One region of the Ralstonia sp. VS2407 genome, then DNA from elsewhere that is predicted to be linked to it. Evidence: predicted binding sites of a transcription regulator. Region 1 holds the regulator's gene; each other region holds the start of a gene.
What was found. Region 1 encodes FNR, which switches genes on or off when oxygen is low (the NO sensors DNR and NnrR bind a similar motif). Its sites were predicted from a motif close to TTGATNNNNATCAA; they were not measured.
Positions count from the first base shown of each region.

Region 1 (3,451 bases):
AAAGCATTCGGCCTGGATCCTCATTGCGCTCTGGACGGGCTTCACCTTCGTCGGTTTCTTCACGCCGATCCGCGATCTGGGCATGGAGACCTGGACGCTGTCTCTCGGCCCCTGGCAGACATTCTGGATGCTGTTCTACGCATTTGCGACGTGGGGCAACGCTGGTTTCATGCGCGAGCAAGTCTGCCGCTACATGTGTCCCTACGCTCGTTTCCAGAGCGTGATGGTCGATCCTGATACCTACGTCGTGACGTATGACACGCAGCGCGGCGAGCCGCGCGGCAGCCGCTCGCGCAACGCCGATTTCGAAGCTCAGGGTCTGGGTGCTTGCGTCGACTGCAGCATCTGCGTGCAGGTGTGCCCCACCGGCATCGATATCCGCCAAGGGCTGCAATACGAATGCATCGGTTGCGGTGCTTGCATTGACGCCTGTGACCAGGTCATGGACAAGATGCGCTACCCGCGGGGTCTGATCCGGTACACGTCGGAACGCGCGATGCTTGATCGGCTCAGCCCGAAGGAAGCCCGGCGACATCTGCTGCGCCCGCGCGTGCTGATCTATACGGGGATCATGCTGGTGCTCGTCACGGGGTTCATCGTGGCGTTGGCCATGCGGCAGCCGCTCAAGGTTGACGTCATACGTGATCGTGGCGCACTGGCGCGTGAAGTGGACGGCGGCAAGATCGAGAACGTTTATCGCCTGCAACTGATGAACGCGTCCGAGCACCCCATGCGCGTGACCATCGCCGCAGAGGGCATGCCGGAACTGGACGTGCAGGGCGGTCAGGGCGAGTCCACCACACTGGAGCTCCCGCCGGCGGCTAACCGGCTGCTGCCAGTGCGCGTGCGCCGGCCGGCTGACGATGCCGCCCCCGGCTCGCACAAGATCCGTTTCGTCATCCATGCAGACAGCGGTAGCGACAGCCTTGTACTGCGCGAACCGTCGAGCTTCATCGTGCCGCGCTGATGCGGCATCCCCAACAGGAGGCAACGATGCACGCAACGCAATCTTCCGCACAGGCCCGTCCGTGGTGGCGCGAGCCTTGGCCGTGGCTGCTGATGGCAGGGCCTTTCGTCGCCATGGTCGGCTGTGGCGTGACCATCTGGCTGGCAATGTCGCATCCCGATGCTGTCATTCACGACAACGTCGTACGGCGCGGTTTGGTCGTCGAAAAGATGGCTGGCGCACCGGTGCATGCCATTCACACGGAGGCCCGATGAAGCGTCGACTGCTGATGTGGATTCTGTGGCCGGCATTTCTGTCGGCCGCCCTGGCTGAGCTGGTGGTCTTCGCGGTGGTAGACCCCGCCGACCTGCGCTTTTTCGGCGAACAGATCACGGTGTCGGCCCAGGCGGTCTACACCGTGTCGTTCTTTGTGTTCTGGTTGTTGTGCGGATTGTCGAGCGCGCTGACGCTCTATGTGTCGCCTGGCATTGGCAAGCTGGAAGCGCATGAGCACCCGCTGGTCTGAGCGGGCGCCATGGACGGCAGCTTAGGCCGCCTGACCGCTCATGACCTGGCGCAGGCCGGCCAGGTCGATCAGCTTGACGTGGCGTTGGCGGATCTGGATGAGACCTGCTTCGGCAAAGCGCGAGAACAGGCGGCTGACCGTTTCGAGTTTCAGGCCAAGATAGCTGCCGAGTTCTTCGCGGCTCATGCGCAGGACAAACTCGGTCGACGAATATCCGCGCTGGGCCGAACGCTTCGACAGGTTGAGCAGGAAGGCTGCGAGACGCTCCTCCGCACGCATGGAGCCCAGCGTGAGCAGCATCAGATGATCCTGCGAAATCTCCTTGCTCATGATGCGCAGGAACTGATGCTGCAGCGAAGGCAGCCGGCGCGAAAGGTGCTGCAACTCGTCGTAGCGCACCACGCAGACTTCGGTATCTTCAAGCGCGGTGGCGTCCGACACGTGGCGCATATCGCCAATACCATCAAGCCCGACGATCTCACCCGGCAGGTGGAAACCCGTGATCTGATGCCGGCCGTCTTCAAGCGTCAGATGGGTTTTGAGCGTGCCGAAACGAATGCCGTACACCGCCTCCAGCGGCTCACCCAAAGAATAGAGCGATTGCCCCTTCTTAATGCGGATGCGCTCGCCGACCAAATCGTCCATCTTGCGCACGTCGTCCGAGTTCATTCCCACCGGCAGGCAGATTTGCCCGAGTACACAGGTGGAGCAACGCGAGGCTTGGTCGGTAAGTGCGATTCGAGTGAGCACGGGCGGGGGCGAATTTCGGGAAAGTGAAATGAGTAATTCTTGTTGTACAGCGCCAGCTTATTATAACGGCGACCTTCTTGTCCTCGGACATTTCCGATGGGGCAAAACGCGTCAATTAGGCTTAGTTCGCAACAGTAAAACGAAAACCTTGGTCCATATCAAAAGAGCGTCAGAAAGATGAGTGCCGCGGCGCTTCTGAGCGTTTTCCTGATTGCATTGCTCGGCGGTGTGCATTGTCTGGCGATGTGCAGCGGTATCGCACTCGCGGCCGAACGTGGCGCTGTGGCGGTGCGGATCGTGTCCCGTCGCCGGCTCTGGTTTGAACAGGTCGTCATGCATGCCGGCCGGCTGTCCACCTATGCGTTGCTGGGCGCAATCATGGGTGCGATGGGCGCGACCGTCTGGCGCCAGCAATGGCTGCCGATTCAACGCGGCTTGTTTGCTTTCGCTAGCGCATTGCTGGTCGCCTATGGGGTTTTACTGCTTGTGCGTTCCGCTGGAGATGCGTGGCGGAGTGTGTGGCTTGAGCGCTTGCTTGGCCGCGTGGCAGGTGGCCTGTCTCGAGGGGCTGCCACGCTGGGCGGTAGGCTGCAGCGTCAGCCGCCGCTGCTGCGCCGCTATCTCACGGGTATGGCCTGGGGGCTGGTGCCGTGTGGCATGGTCTACGGCGCATTGGCTGTGGCGTTGTTGGCAGGCAACGCCGCCTCCGGCGCCGTGGTCATGCTCGCCTTTGGTGCCGGTACGTTGCCCAACCTGCTGATGATGTCTGGTCTGGCTGGGTGGCTGCGCGGGCTGTCGCGCCAGCGATGGGCGCGGGGCGCGGCCGGCATCGCCATCGCCGGGTTTGGGGTCTGGGGGCTGTCTCACGCAATCTGGTTGCCAGAGATGCTTAACGCACACGGATTCTGTCTGGTGCTGTAGGCGCTCAGGCAGCCGAAAATTGCCAATCGTCCCATGATGGAAGGCTAGGACATCTTCCCGGTTGCGGCGCCGCTGGAAATTGCCCTACAATCAACCACAATTCGATTCGCCACCCGCGCAAATCAACAATCCTAAGCGCGGCGCCAAGCGATGCCATCCAGCGGTAGAGTCCCCTGGACAGTCGATTCGGGCGGGCTGCCGTTCTTCTTGGTAGTCGTCCGGTGCAGTATCCGTCCCCATGGCGGCGGAAGAAATTGCCCTTGTGGTGCCTGACCGGCACCGGATCAACTCGCTCCTCCGGCCCTACT
Region 1 is NZ_JBRFVG010000001.1:622,068-625,518, forward strand. Features, by position in the region: gene ccoG (cytochrome c oxidase accessory protein CcoG) at 1-967, shown strand, start outside; gene ACU8YE_RS02940 (FixH family protein) at 994-1,221, shown strand; gene ACU8YE_RS02945 (hypothetical protein) at 1,218-1,472, shown strand; gene fnr (fumarate/nitrate reduction transcriptional regulator Fnr) at 1,494-2,222, opposite strand; gene ACU8YE_RS02955 (sulfite exporter TauE/SafE family protein) at 2,400-3,143, shown strand.

Region 2 (3,451 bases), on a different contig from region 1:
CTTGCGTTTGACTTCCAGCACGTCGCGGCCGAGTGCGAGCAGCATATCGAGCCGCGCCAGCAGCGCCGCCTCATCGCCCGCGTAGAGGTGTCCCAATCGCGCGCAGTTCACCGTCACCACCCCGATGGAGCCGGTCTGCTCGGCCGACCCAAACAATCCGTTGCCGCGCTTGAGCAGCTCGCGCAGGTCAAGCTGCAAGCGGCAGCACATCGAGCGCACCATGTGCGGCTCCAGATCGGAATTCAGGAAGTTCTGGAAGTAGGGCAGCCCGTAGCGTGCCGTCATCTCGAACAGCAGCGTGGTGTTGGGGTGCTCCCAGTCGAAGTCTGGCGTGATGTTGTAGGTCGGAATCGGAAAAGTGAACGCGCGGTCCTTTGCATCGCCGGCCATCATGACCTCGATGTACGCGCGGTTGATCATGTCCATCTCGGGCTGGAGGTCGCCGTAGGTGAAGGGCATCTCTTCGCCGCCGATGTACGGAACCTGCTCGCGCAGGTCCGCCGGGCACGTCCAGTCGAACGTGAGGTTGGTGAACGGCGTCTGCGTGCCCCAGCGGCTGGGCACGTTCAGGTTGTAGATCAGCTCCTGCATGGACTGCTTGACCGCCGCATACGACATCGCGTCGCGGCGGATGAACGGCGCCATGTACGTATCGAACGAACTGAACGCCTGCGCGCCGGCCCATTCGTTCTGCAGCGTGCCGAGAAAGTTGACGATCTGCCCGATCGCTGCGGACATATGCCGCGGCGGCGTCGCCTCCACCTTGCCCGGCACGCCGTTGAATCCCTCCGTCAGCAACTGCCGTAACGACCACCCTGCGCAGTAGCCCGACAGCATGTCGAGATCGTGGATGTGGAGGTCGCCCTCGCGATGCGCTGCGCCCGCCTCTGGGCTGTAGACATGCGAAAGCCAGTAGTTGGCCGTGACCTTGCCCGCCACGTTCAGGATCAGGCCGCCCAGGCTGTACCCCTGATTGGCGTTGGCATTGACCCGCCAGTCGCGCTGCTCAAGGTATTCGTCCATCGTGCTCTCGACATCGACCAGCGTGTGCTTGAGCGAACGCAGCCGGGCGTGCTGCTCGCGGTAGACGATGTAGGCACGCGCGGTGCGCCAATAGCCGGCGTCGACCAGCACCTCTTCCACGCAGTTCTGGATGATTTCGATACCGGGGCTGGGGAGCGAGGCGAGATGCTCGAGCACGCCCGTGGTCAGGCGCTGCGCTTCGACGGTGTCGAATTCGCCGGTGGCCTGTCCGGCTGCCGCGATGGCTTGGCGGATCTTTTGCGCGTCAAACGGGGCCAATGAACCGTCGCGCTTGGTGACTTGCCTGGTGACCTGTGTGCCCGTCATGAGGTACTCCATCTAGTGGTATGGAGTCAGACTAGCACTACATATTGTGGTCGGTGAGCCCTAAAGACCTTGATTTTTAAATCGCTTGACCCCGGTCAACCGGGGCCATTTGCGACGCAGAATGGTCGTGTCGCTGTCAGTCGACGATGAACAGCCTGGCGCCGTTCTTGGTGTAGGACTGATGGGCTTCAGCGTCGTCGCCCACCTGATAGCTCATGCCCGGCGTGAGGGTGAACTTGCGGCCGTCTTCCAGCGTGGTTTCCAATTCGCCATCCAGGCAGAACAGGATGTGGCCCTTCTTGCACCAATGGTCAGCCAAGTAGCCGGGGGTGTACTCGACCATGCGTACACGGATGCGGTTTGACTCGTCCCCGAAGTAACGGGTGCGCCAGATCGCCATGCCGGTCTCGCCGGTGTGCTCGGTAGGTTCAACGGCGGACCAGTCGGTCGTGCCAAAGGCGAAGGGCGCCATTTTCATCGCGGGACTCCGGGTGGGTGACGTAAGCCCATGATGGTATCAGCGGCTTACGTGGTCCACGCGTCGCATTTCATGTGCTTGAAGCGGCGCTTGTTGGTACGCCGTGACGGCATTGCGTGCGGCTCAATAATCCGCTTCTGAGGGGGCTAGTTCCACTGCCAGTGCGGCATCGCAGCAAGGTGTCAACGGCGCCATATCAATGTATGCAGAAATTGCATGGTGCCATGCAACATCGACATAACGATCGCCATGCGCTTCTCTAATATCGTCGCTTTTTACAAAGCGTGACGAAGTTGGGCCAGCCCTTGGCCTCATGAGATCCGCGTCTGTCGCGCGCCGTCCCTCCGGCCACGATATTCCTTGGAGAAAGTCTTGAACACCAAACGTCTGACCTCCCATATCGGGCTGGCAATGCTGCTGGGCATTGCCGTCGGCTGGGGTTGCCACGAATATGCCAAGGACGCTGCGGCGGCCAAGGACATCGCTTCGTACTTCAGCATCATCACCGACATCTTCCTGCGCATGATCAAGATGATCATTGCACCGCTGGTGTTCTCGACCCTGGTGACGGGCCTGGCGAGCATGAGCGGCGGCCGCTCGGTGGGCCGCGTGGGCCTGCGCGCGATGATCTGGTTTGTGTGCGCGTCGGCCACGTCGCTTGCGCTTGGCATGCTGCTGGTCAACTTCTTCCAGCCGGGTGTGCACATGAACCTCGCGCTGCCGGATGTGTCGGCCACGTCGGGCCTGAAGACCGGTGACTTCACCCTCAAGGCCTTCATCACGCACGTGTTCCCGCGCAGCATCGTGGAGGCCATGGCCACCAACGAGATCCTGCAGATCCTGGTGTTCTCGCTGTTCTTCGGCGCCGCGCTGTCGACGATGAAGAACCCGATGGACAGCGTGATCGGCCGTGGCCTGGAAGAGCTGACCAAGCTGATGTTCCGCATTACCGACTACGTGATGCGCTTCGCCCCACTGGGCGTGTTTGCTGCCATGGCCGCTGCCATCACGGTGGAAGGCGTGGGCGTACTGTGGACCTACGGCAAGCTGATCGGCGAGTTCTACCTGGGCCTTGCGCTGCTGTGGGCGATCCTGTTCTTTGTCGGCTACCTGCTGCTGGGCCGTTCGCTGGGCCGTCTGCTGGGGCTGATTCGTGAGCCGACGCTGCTGGCGTTCGCCACGGCGAGCAGCGAATCCGCTTACCCGAAGACGATCGAGGCGCTTGACCGATTTGGCGTGCCCAAGCGCATTTCGAGCTTCGTGCTGCCGCTGGGTTACTCGTTCAACCTCGATGGCTCGATGATGTACCAGGCGTTTGCGGTGCTGTTCATCGCGCAGGCCTACAACATCGAGATGGGCTTCACGCAGCAACTGACGCTGCTGCTGGTCCTGATGCTCACGAGCAAGGGCATGGCCGGTGTGGCGCGTGCCTCGCTGGTGGTGGTGGCAGCCACGCTGCCGATGTTCCATCTGCCCGAAGCCGGTCTGCTGCTGATCATCGGCATCGACCAGTTCTTCGACATGGGCCGCACGGCCACCAACGTGATCGGCAACAGCCTGGCCACGGCCGTGGTGGCGAAGTATGAGCCGGCTGAAGAGGAGGCGGTGGAAGAGACCGCAGAA
Region 2 is NZ_JBRFVG010000013.1:37,673-41,123, forward strand. Features, by position in the region: gene ACU8YE_RS19525 (ribonucleoside triphosphate reductase) at 1-1,350, opposite strand, end outside; gene ACU8YE_RS19530 (DHCW motif cupin fold protein) at 1,487-1,828, opposite strand; gene ACU8YE_RS19535 (cation:dicarboxylate symporter family transporter) at 2,201-3,451, shown strand, end outside.
Region 2: the regulator FNR is predicted to act here: its motif matches at 1,436-1,449, upstream of ACU8YE_RS19525 (ribonucleoside triphosphate reductase).

Region 3 (3,451 bases), on a different contig from region 1:
TCATTCACGAACGGGCACACCGCTTCAAAGCCCGCTGCGAGGGGCGCCGTTTGCGCTTCAAGGTGCGCGCGCTGGAAAACGAGGTCGAAGCTATGACCGCCGCGCGCGAGTGAGGCGCGGAAGCTGTCTTCGTCGTAACGGTGGCTGCTGAAAAAGAGGATGCGCATGGCGGTGGGGCAGGCGGACGTGATGCCTGCAGCTTACTCGCACCGCCGGGTGGCGGCACTCAGAGCGTCAGGACGATGCGGCCATCCACCTTGCCGGCCTTTAGGTCGGCGAACACCTGGTTGATGTTGTCGAGCTTGTCGCGGTGAATGTGTGCGCGCACCAACCCCTCAGCGGCAAACTCCAGGGACTCTTGCAGATCACGCCGCGTGCCGACAATCGAACCACGCACTGTGATGCCGTTGAGCACCGTGGAGAAGATCGGCAGCGGAAAATCGCCCGGCGGCAGCCCATTGAGCGAGATCGTCCCGCCGCGCCGCACCATGCCCAGCGCTTGCGCAAAGGCACTGCGCGACACCGCCGTCACCAGCACGCCGTGCACACCGCCGATCTCTTTCTGAATCACGGCCGCCGGGTCTTGCTGGGAGGCATCGACGACCAGCTTGGCGCCCAGCTCGCGCGCGAGCGCAAGTTTCTCTGGCGCCACGTCGACGGCCACCACGTGCAGGCCCATCGCAATCGCATATTGCACCGCCACGTGGCCCAGGCCGCCAATGCCGGAAATGGCGATCCACTGGCCGGCCCGCGTATCGGTCATGCGGATGCCTTTGTAGACGGTCACCCCCGCGCAGAGGATTGGTGCGATCTCTTCGAAGCCGACCTGCGCGGGCAGGTGGCCGACGTAGTTCGGGTCAGCCAGTACGTATTCGGCATAGCCGCCGTTGACGGAGTAGCCGGTGTTCTGCTGCTCGTGGCAGAGGGTTTCCCAGCCGCTCAGGCAGTGCTCGCAGTGGCCGCAGGCGGTGTAGAGCCAGGGCACGCCCACGCGGTCGCCTTCCTTGACGGCGGTCACGCCTTCGCCGACGGCCGCCACATAACCCACCCCTTCGTGCCCGGGGATGAACGGCAGGCTTGGCTTGACGGGCCAGTCGCCATCGGCGGCGTGCAGGTCCGTATGACAGACGCCCGAGGCCGCGATCTTGACAAGAATCTGCCCGCGCCCAGGTGTGGGAACCGGCACTTCCTCAATGCGCAAGGGTTCGCCAAACGCATGGACTACCGCGGCTTTCATCGACTGGGCCATGAGACATCTCCTGGTTGGGGGGAGATACCAGTCTGGTCGACGCTTGGCGGGGGTGGGTTGATGTGAGTCAACCGCCGAGGAGGGCGTGCGGGATGGGCAACACTGTTAACATGCCGGCATCTTCAGTGTTTTCGAGCGAGCTGCTGCCTTGCCTGTCACTTCCACCTTTCTCTGGCACGACTACGAAACGTTCGGCGCCGTGCCGCGCCGTGATCGCCCCGCGCAGTTTGCCGGCATCCGCACCGATGCCGAACTCAACGAGATCGGCGAGCCGGTCGAACTGTTCTGCCAGCCCTCCAACGACTGGCTGCCCGATCCGGTGTCATGCCTCATCACCGGCATCACGCCGCAGCAGTGCGCCCGGCAAGGCATTCCGGAATACCGTTTCGCGCAGGCGATCGAGCGCGAACTCGGCACGCCCGGCACCATCGGCGTCGGCTACAACACCATCCGTTTTGATGACGAGGTGACGCGCCACCTGTTCTGGCGCAACCTGATCGACCCGTACGCACGCGAGTGGCAGAACGAATGCGGGCGCTGGGATCTGCTGGACGTGGTGCGCACCACGTGGGCGCTGCGCCCGGAAGGCATCCAATGGCCCACGCATGAAGACGGCAGGCCGAGCTTCAAGCTGGAGCATCTGTCCAAGGCCAATGGCTTGGTGCACGAGGCGGCGCACGATGCGGTGTCCGACGTGCGCGCGACGATCGCGCTGGCGCGCCTGATTCGCAACGCGCAGCCGCGCCTGTTCGATTTCTGCCTGGCGCTGCGCAAGAAAGACCGCGTGGTGGCCGAGATTGGCGATGCGCCGCGGCCGCTGCTGCACATCTCCGGCATGTACGGCGTCGAGCGCGGTTGCATGGCCGTGGTGTGGCCGCTAGGTGGGCATCCGACCAACAAGAACGAACTGATCGTGTGGGACCTGGCGTTCGACCCGTCCGAGCTGTTCCACATGGATGTGGCGACGATCCGCGAGCGCATGTTCACGCGCACAGCCGATCTGGCCGAAGGCACCACGCGACTGCCGATCAAGTCGATCCACATCAACAAGTCGCCCATCGTTATCAGCAACATGAAGACGTTGCAGCCCGCGCAGGCAGAACGCTGGGGCATCGACTTCGCCACGATCGAACGCCATGCCGCCATCGCGCAGGGCGCGCCCGACATGCGCGAAACGTGGCGTCAGGTATACGCCCGCGAACTGGAGCCGATCGAAGACGTCGACCAGAACCTCTACGGCGGATTCGTCGGCAACGACGATCGCCGCCTGCTCAACGAGCTGCGCACGCTCAGCGGCGAACAGCTCGCGCGTCTGCATGCAGAGTTTGCCGACGCGCGTCTGCCTGAATTGCTGTTCCATTACCGCGCACGCAACTTTCCCGACACGCTGAACGAAGAGGAATACGAGCAGTGGGAGCAGTTGCGCGCCGAGCGCCTGTTTGAGGGCCGTGACGGCTATATGACGTTCGAAATTTTCGGCGAACGGCTTCAACACCTGGGCGCGGAAGCGGCGGAGAACGGCGACACGCGTGCGCAGACCATCCTGCAGGATCTGTACGACTACGCGCAGCAGATCGTGCCGGGCTGACGAAGCCAGCGCACATCAAGAAAAACGGAGGCCGAAGCCTCCGTTTTTTTCATGGTGATGCTGAATGCTTGGCGCCGATCAGGCTGCCCGCTGTGCCGCCGCCGGATCCCGCCACTGCGTCAGCAGCTTGTTCCAGCGAATGCGCGCCGCCGCCAGGTTGGCCTCCTTCACATGGCCGAAGCCGCGGATGTCCTCCGGCAGGCGGGCCAGTTCCACGGCCTGCGCCAGCTTCTGCGCGGTCAGGCTCTTCACCAGTTCATCGACCAGCGCGCGGTATTCGCCGATCAGCGCGCGCTCGGTGCGGCGTTCTTCGGTCTTGCCGAAGAGGTCGAACGCCGTGCCGCGCAGGCCCTTGAGCTTGGCGAGCACCTTGAAGATGCCCATCGTGCTCGGGCCGAAGCGCTGCTTGACCAGGTGGCCCTTCTCGTCACGCTTGGCGATCATGGGCGGCGCGAGCCAGAAGTTGAGCTGGTAGTCGCGGCCGGGTTCGCCTTCGAACTGCGCACGCAGCTTGTCGAGGAACGCCGGGTCGGTGTACAGGCGGGCGACTTCGTATTCGTCCTTGTACGCCATCAGCTTCGACAGGTTGCGCGCCACCGCTTCCGTGAGCGCCA
Region 3 is NZ_JBRFVG010000012.1:42,095-45,545, forward strand. Features, by position in the region: gene ACU8YE_RS18790 (NAD(P)-dependent oxidoreductase) at 1-167, opposite strand, end outside; gene adhP (alcohol dehydrogenase AdhP) at 227-1,249, opposite strand; gene sbcB (exodeoxyribonuclease I) at 1,398-2,837, shown strand; gene ACU8YE_RS18805 (indolepyruvate ferredoxin oxidoreductase family protein) at 2,916-3,451, opposite strand, start outside.
Region 3: the regulator FNR is predicted to act here: its motif matches at 1,307-1,320, upstream of adhP (alcohol dehydrogenase AdhP).

Region 4 (3,451 bases), on a different contig from region 1:
GAAGGGCAACAGCCTTCTTTGGAAGCACAGCTGGCCAATCTTGCCGATGAGGTTGCATACAACAACCATGATATCGACGACGGCCTGCGCTCCGGCCTGATTACGCTGGAGCAACTCGAAGGCGTGCCGCTGTGGGCCATTCACCGGCGCGAAGCCGAGGCCGCGTTCCCGAATGTCAGCGGCCGGCGCCTGATCAACGAAACCATTCGCCGCATCATCAACGCGCTGATCGTCGATCTGATCGGCACCACGCGTGCCGGCATTGCCGACGTTGCGCCGCGATGTATCGACGATGTGCGCGCCGCGCCAGCGCTCGTCGCGTTCTCAGATCCGATGCGCGAAGAGGCGCGCGCGCTCAAGCGCTTCCTGTTCGACAACCTGTATCGGCATTACCTCGTGATGCGCATGGCCGCGAAGGCGCGCCGCATCATCGACGATCTGTTCCGCGTCTTCATGGACGACCCGCGCCTGCTGCCGCCGCAGTACCAAGCGAAAGCCACCCCCGAAGAGCAGCCGCGCTGGATTGCGCATTACATCGCTGGCATGACGGATCGCTACGCCATCAAGGAGCACCGCCGCATCTTTGCCGTGGATGCGGTTTGACTAACGGCAGTAACGGTCGAGCCGCTATCCGATCGCCTGGCTCCCAAGCGATCTGAAACCAGGTCAAAAGCAAACGCCCAAAAAAAATGCCCGGCCGCCCCAACGCATGCCGGGCCGAACGCGCCAACCACCGCCGACGAGCGCCCCCGCCGTCGACGGCCCCTGCGGCACGTCGGTAAAAGTCGATCAGGACAGTGTCAGTTCGCTGATCGTCCTCCCTTAAAAGCGATAACCCAGGCCGACGCCCAGCAGCCATGGGTCAACCTTGACCTTGCTGATGGTCTGGCCGGCCATCTTCACGTCGGCGCTGATCCAGGTCTTCTTCAGGTCGACGTTGAAGTAGAGGCGTTCGGTCAGGCGATAGTCGAAGCCGGCCTGCAGCGCGGGGCCGAAGCTGTTCTTGCTGAGGTCCAGCGAGCCAACGCCCGGCACCTGCAGATTCACATTCGAGATGCGCGTGTAGTTGACGCCCGCACCCACGTACGGCTTGAAGCGCGACTCGGGCGTGAAGTGGTATTGCATCGTCAGGATGGGGGGCAAGTGGCGGAAGCTGCCGATCTTGGTCGGGCCGCCCAGCGCGCTTTGCATGACCGTGACGTCCTGTTGTTGCGGGTAAGTCAGGATCAGCTCGGCCGCGAGGTGCGGCGTAAAGAAGTACGAGATGTCCAGCTCAGGCAGGACCTTGTTGTTGATCTGAATGGCATCAGCCGGAATGGCTAGTGCGGGCACCGCGTCGGATTTGTTGGCGGCTGTCAGGTTGACGGCGCGCAGACGCACCATCCAGTTGCCGGTGGCCGGCGCCAAATCCGTGCTCTGCGCAAAGGCGGTCTGGCTGAATCCGGCGGCAAGCATTCCGGCGGCAACAGCTACGGTGGCTAGGCGGTGAAAAGCCATGAATCGCTCCCTCTCGTGTCGTCTCGTGATGTGATGGGAGCCAGTCTCGCGGGGAAGTCGCTTGGCCGATTTGCTCGGGATCAAGTTCACCCCGTCGTCGATGACGCGTACGGCCGCCAATTTGACGGCACGCAAACTCTGCCGTCGCCCCTCGACGACAGTCGGGATGCAAGCGTTTGCCCACCGAAAATTGGGGACAGGTTCGCCGGCTTCACGCTACGATGGCGCTTTTCGCCGCACTGTCTTTTCCATGGCCCGCCTGCCTCGCCTCAGTCCCACCGATGTCCCTGTGCACGTGTTGCAGCGCGGCAACAATCGCCAGGTCGTTTTTCGCGGTGACGACGACTACGCGTTTTATCTCGATACGTTGCGCATGGCCGCGCGCGAGCACGACTTTGCCGTCCATGGCTTCTCACTGATGCCGAATCACGTCCACCTGGTGGGAACGCCCAAGGTGGCGGACAGCCTTTCGCGCACGCTGCAGGCGGTCGGGCGGCGCTATACGCGGTACTTCAACGCCGCGGCCGATCGCAGCGGAACGCTGTGGGAAGGGCGTTTCCGCTCGACCGTGCTGGACCCGGCCGAATGGGTGTTGCCGATGCTGCTGTATGTGGAGTCCAACGCCGTGCGCGCGGGTCTCGTTAGCACGCCGGAAGACGACCGATGGAGCACGTATCGGCACCATGTGGGCATCCAATCCATCCCGTGGGTGAGTGACCACTATTGCTATTGGCGGCTTGGTAATACGCCTTTCGAGCGCCAATCTCGCTATCGAACGTTGTGGCATGAAGGTTTGGGCTCAGATCAGCTGGCGCAGATTCGCCAGCATGTGCACAGCGGTTGGCCGCTTGGCAGCGAGGCGTTTCTCGCAACACTGGCGCGCGCCGGAGGCCGCCGCGTTGCCCCATTGCCCAAAGGGCGACCGCCTCGCCCACCCGCAGAGGCGGTCGTGGAGGGCGGCGTGCGTACCGAATAGCGAGGTGGCGGCGCCGTCGTGCCCAGGTGCTTCGATGCGGACGAATTTAATCTGTCCCCAATAATAAACCCGCACTGTTGTCGTGCATTTATTAATTTACTCCGACCCCATTTAAAAACTTTTGCCTGTTACAGGCTGCTCTTTTATATTCGTTCCACCCCGCATTCATGGTGCGGCGCGCCATTGCCTGTCTGCCACCGCATCCGCACGATCGCGAGGGCCTTCCACGGTGCGCAGTACCCACAACCTCGGAAGATCGCCGTGGAACAACATTCCTTCCCCGCCGCACCGTCGGCCCAGGGTCTGTACGACCCGACCAATGAACATGACGCTTGCGGCGTCGGCTTTGTCGCTCACATCAAGGGCAAGAAGAGCCACGAGATCGTCCAGCAAGGCTTGCGCATCCTGCACAACCTCGACCACCGGGGCGCCGTCGGTGCCGATCCGCTGATGGGCGACGGCGCGGGCATCCTGCTGCAGATTCCCGACCAGTTCTTCCGCGAAGAGATGGCGAAGCAGGGCATCAACCTGCCGCCGGCGGGCGAATACGGCGTCGGCATGATCTTCCTGCCGAAGGAACACGCGTCGCGCCTGGCCTGCGAACAAGAACTTGAGCGCACCGTGCGTCTGGAAGGCCAGGTCGTGCTGGGCTGGCGCGATGTCCCGGTCGACAAGACCATGCCGATGTCGCCCACGGTGCAGAAGACCGAGCCGGTGATCCGCCAGATCTTCATCGGGCGCGGCCGCGACATCATGACCACCGATGCGCTGGAGCGGAAGCTGTACGTGATCCGCAAGACCGCCAGCCACGCCATCCAGGCGCTCAAGCTCAAGCACGGCAAGGAATACTTCGTGCCGTCGATGTCGGCGCGCACGATCGTCTACAAGGGCCTGCTGCTGTGCGAACAGGTCGGCCGCTACTACCAGGACCTGGCAGACCCGCGCACGGTGTCGGCGCTGGCGCTGGTGCACCAGCGT
Region 4 is NZ_JBRFVG010000011.1:95,992-99,442, reverse strand. Features, by position in the region: gene ACU8YE_RS18165 (deoxyguanosinetriphosphate triphosphohydrolase) at 1-603, shown strand, start outside; gene ACU8YE_RS18160 (OmpW/AlkL family protein) at 823-1,497, opposite strand; gene ACU8YE_RS18155 (transposase) at 1,748-2,473, shown strand; gene ACU8YE_RS18150 (glutamate synthase-related protein) at 2,735-3,451, shown strand, end outside.
Region 4: the regulator FNR is predicted to act here: its motif matches at 1,568-1,581, upstream of ACU8YE_RS18160 (OmpW/AlkL family protein).